Regions from separate parts of the Bacillus sp. DX3.1 genome, predicted to be linked through region 1. Evidence: riboswitches for the same ligand, from Rfam matches in the RefSeq annotation. Region 1 holds a riboswitch; the other holds the start of a gene.
What was found. Region 1 has a riboswitch for S-adenosylmethionine ahead of QRE67_RS14255 (M20 family metallopeptidase). Riboswitches for the same ligand answer to the same signal wherever they lie in the genome.
Positions count from the first base shown of each region.

Region 1 (2,207 bases):
AAACAAAGTTACAACATGCGCCTGTTTTAGCGGCAACTGTTCATAAGTTCCAAGGATCTGAACGTGATATGATGCTGTTTGATACGGTGGATAGTTATCCAAGCGAGCGCCCTGGTGTATTATTCTTTGATCATAAAAACCATCGCCTTGTAAATGTTGCGGTAACAAGGGCAAGGGGGAAATTTATTCAGCTTTCTGACTGCCAATACATGAGGAAAAACCTTTCTCGAAAGCAAGCATTGTCACAATTAACAGCACATTTACAAAGACAAGGGAATGTATATGATCGAACAACATCACGTCCGTTGTTAGAAAGAAAGTTGACGAAACGCTTGCGCTGGTTTGTACAAATGACGATAGAAGAACCGAAGGCATTATTAAAAGATATTCTTTCGGCAAAACAGAAAATTATTGTATCGCTTCCGAGTACAAGACAAATAGATAAAAGAATTTGGCAGGCGCTAGCACGTACAACAGCACAAGTAACAATTTATAGTGAAGGAACAATCCCTTTAAAAAATGCACAAGTATGTCGGAAGAATAAAGCCATGCCTTTTGTTTTGATCGATGATGAAGTATTGTGGGCAGGTGCCCCGTTAACATCAAACGTAATGTTTGAGGGAACTCCTGAATTTCCTTATATCACTGCAAGATTACAAGCGCCTGAAACAATCGGTGTTTTAAAGGGATTTTTAGATGTGCGATAAAGTGAAACTTTAATACTGCCCGCGAAGAGCGGGATAAAGAGATAGGATACAAATTCCTTGACTTTTAGTTGGAATAAAACTAGAATGAAAATAATTTAATAAAATTTTATGAAAATATATACAATTTCTTATCACGAGAGGTGGAGGGACTGGCCCTATGAAACCTCGGCAGCGGATTCAATATGAATACTGTGCCAATTCCAGCAAGTGCAAGACTTGAGAGATAAGAGAGATGGCGATTTTTTGATATGTACTCAAAAGCCTCTTTCTATCCTTTAGAAAGAGGCTTTTTTATGTGTAAATTGAAGGGGGAATAGAAAAATGGGAACAACGCAAGTAGTGTCACACCGTAATGCAATTGTAGAAAGTATCGAAAGAAACAAAGAAACGTATTTGAAAACAAGTCATGATATTCATGAGAATCCAGAACTCGGCAATCAAGAGTTTTTTGCATCAAGAACGTTAAGTTTGCTATTAGGAAGTGCAGGATTTCAATTGCAGCACAATATCGCTGGACATGAAACGGGATTTATTGCTCGGAAAAGCTCTGGCAAACAAGGACCGGCAATTGCCTTTTTAGCAGAATATGATGCACTGCCTGGATTAGGTCATGCTTGTGGTCATAATTTAATTGGCACAATTAGCGTTGCTGCTGCGATTGCCTTATCAAAAACGATTGAAGAAATTGGAGGAGAAATCGTTGTTTTTGGAACACCGGCAGAAGAAGGTGGCCCGAACGGGAGTGCAAAAGCAAGTTATGTAAAGGCTGGTTTATTTCATAATATTGATGCAGCACTGATGATTCATCCGAACGGAAAAACAGCTACGACAAGTCCATCACTAGCAGTAGACCCACTAGACTTTTATTTTTACGGAAAAACAGCACATGCCGCTGCTGCTCCGGAAGAAGGAATTAATGCGTTAGATGCAATCATTCAGTTATATAACGGAATTAATGCACTTCGTCAGCAACTACCAGCTGATGTGAAAATTCATGGTGTCATTACTGAGGGTGGAAAAGCACCAAATATCATTCCAGATTACGCAGCGGCACGCTTCTTTATTCGGGCAGCGACGCGCGGTAGATGTGCCGAGGTTACAGAAAAAGTACGTAACATTGCAAAAGGAGCAGCATTAGCTACAGGTACAACGGTAAAAATCAATCAATTTCAAAATGAAATTGATGAATTATTAGTAACAAAAACGTTTAATGAAATTGTTGCAGAAGAATTAGAGCAATTTGGTGAAGATGTAAATCGTAAGGAACGAATCGGAATCGGTTCAACGGATGCTGGAAACGTGAGCCAAGTTGTTCCGACTATTCATCCGTATATCAAAATTGGACCTGATGATTTAATCGCACATACAGACGAGTTTCGAGAAGCGGCTCGTTCAGAACTTGGAGATCAAGCTTTGTTTACGGCGGCAAAAGCATTAGCTTGTACAGCATATCGTTTGATTACAGAGGAAGGGACATTGAATAAAATTAAAGAAGAGTTT
Region 1 is NZ_CP128153.1:2,896,920-2,899,126, reverse strand. It holds gene QRE67_RS14260 (AAA domain-containing protein) at 1-707, shown strand, start outside; SAM riboswitch class I at 833-937, shown strand; gene QRE67_RS14255 (M20 family metallopeptidase) at 1,029-2,207, shown strand, end outside.

Region 2 (2,207 bases), 2.5 Mb from region 1:
TCCTTTTTCTATGCTGATATTATGAAAGAGGTGGTATGGATGGAGTTAACATTATGGTCAAATGTATGTTTACACACGATTCAATTTCAAAAAGATGAAAAGAATTATATTGTAAAAGATACAGTTACAGGAGAAGCTTATAAAATGCCGCCGCTTTGTATTGATGCACTTGCGATGATGCGTGACGGGTTTTTACTAGGAGAAATTGAAGAAAAGTTAAAGGAAGAGTACCCAGAAGAAAAAGTGAATATTCTCGAATTTACGAGACAACTGTTAGAATTAGAGCTTGTTGGGATGATTGATGGGGAAGAAATTATTTGTACAAAAAAGAAAGACAAAGATTATCTTTCTTGGATCCGTCCTCGAATTGGACAGTTATTCTTGAACTGGAATAGAAAATATCGAGGCAGAGATCAATAATGGTCTCTGCTTTTTTGTGATGAACTAAAAGATAACAGCAAATGCTCTCGCGAAAGCACCATCACTATTTTTAATTTTTAGAGGTGCTGCGGAAAAGAAGAAACGCTGCTTTCCAATCGCATCTAAATTTGTTAAGTTTTCGATTAAGTAAATATCATTACCTAATAAAATATGATGGATAGGTGATGTTTCCGTTGTGACTTCATCTGGTGAAATGAAATCTAATCCAACAGATTTCACTTGTAATCGCACTAATTCTTCAGCAAGCTCTTCAGAGAGAGAGAATGCTTCTTCTGCATAAGCTTCTGTATTCCATTTTTTTGAGAGATTGGAATGGAAAATCACAATATCTCCTTCTTTCACTTCAACATCACGTAACACTTCTTTTGATAATTTTCTTTCTTGCACATGTGTTACATCAATGAGAATGGCTTCGCCTACAAACTGATCAAGCGGTAGTTGATCGATTGTTGTTGCTCCTGAAATAAAATGAGCGGGTGCATCACAATGTGTACCGACATGAACAACTGAATGAAAATCTGTTACTTGAAACCCGGTTTCTTCCACGCTTGTAATCGGTTCTAGATGAATCGGTGGTGTTCCAGGAAATTGAGACATATTATTTTCAAATGTTTGTGATAAATCGATAACTTTCATACTTGTATTCCTCCATTCGTGTTAGGTAAAAATAAAAAGCCCTTCTTTCAACCGAGAAAGAAGGGCTTTACATACAGTTATGTAAATTCATGTGTTATCTTCCAAAATGCAATGCATTTTGCAGGATTTAGCACCTGTTCAGTTTGTATAAACTGAGGTTGCCGGGCTTCAAAGGGCCAGTCCCTCTGCCTCTCTCGATAAGAAGTTTTATTAAGTTTTAAAATTAAGAATTTTCGTTATTTTGATTGTAATTCATTTCCTTTTCTATTGCAAGACGAAAAAAATAGGTGTTCACCCAATTGACGGGTGATGCATATTGTAGCTTATGTAAGTAAACTTCTGCAAAGGAGTGAGTGCAGTGACAGGGAGAATTTTAAATTATTATGCTGGTGGTAACACAGCGAGAGGTTTTTATAGCTTATATGAGGAAAATTTAATTGGGCTTGAAAGATTATTCATTTTAAAAGGCGGACCAGGAACAGGGAAATCATCACTGATGAAAGCGATTGGCCGCGAATGGGCTGAAAGAGGATATGATATTGAACTGCTACATTGTTCGTCTGATAATAACTCGATTGATGGTGTGATTATTCCAAAATTAAAAGTAGGGATTGTAGATGGCACCGCACCGCATGTTATTGAGCCGAAAGTGCCTGGCGTTGTGGAAGAATACGTAAACCTAGGAGTTGCTTGGGATTCAGAGCACTTGCGAAAGTATAAAAATGAAATTACACGTTATGTATCAGAAGCAAGTGGTGCGTTCCAATCTGCGTATGCATGTTTTCAAGAAGCGTTAGCAGTTCATGATGATTGGGAGAAAATTTATATTGATAATATTAATTTTCAAAAGGCGAATGAACTAACAGAAGAGCTCATTCAAAAACTGTTCACGGATAAACAAGGGAAACATGCGATTGTGAAACATCGTTTCTTAGGAGCTGCAACGCCAAAGGGTGCGGTTGATTTTGTTCCAAATTTAACAGAAGGTCTTCCGAATCGTTATTTTATAAAAGGGCGTCCTGGTTCTGGAAAATCAACGATGTTAAAAAAAATAGCAGTCGCAGCCGAAGAAAAAGGTTTTGATGTTGAGGTATATCATTGTGGATTTGATCCAAATAGCCTTGATATGA
Region 2 is NZ_CP128153.1:441,277-443,483, forward strand. It holds gene QRE67_RS02245 (hypothetical protein) at 40-420, shown strand; gene QRE67_RS02250 (cyclase family protein) at 445-1,077, opposite strand; SAM riboswitch class I at 1,169-1,281, opposite strand; gene QRE67_RS02255 (PRK06851 family protein) at 1,436-2,207, shown strand, end outside.
Region 2: another riboswitch for S-adenosylmethionine. It lies ahead of QRE67_RS02250 (cyclase family protein); the one in region 1 lies ahead of QRE67_RS14255 (M20 family metallopeptidase).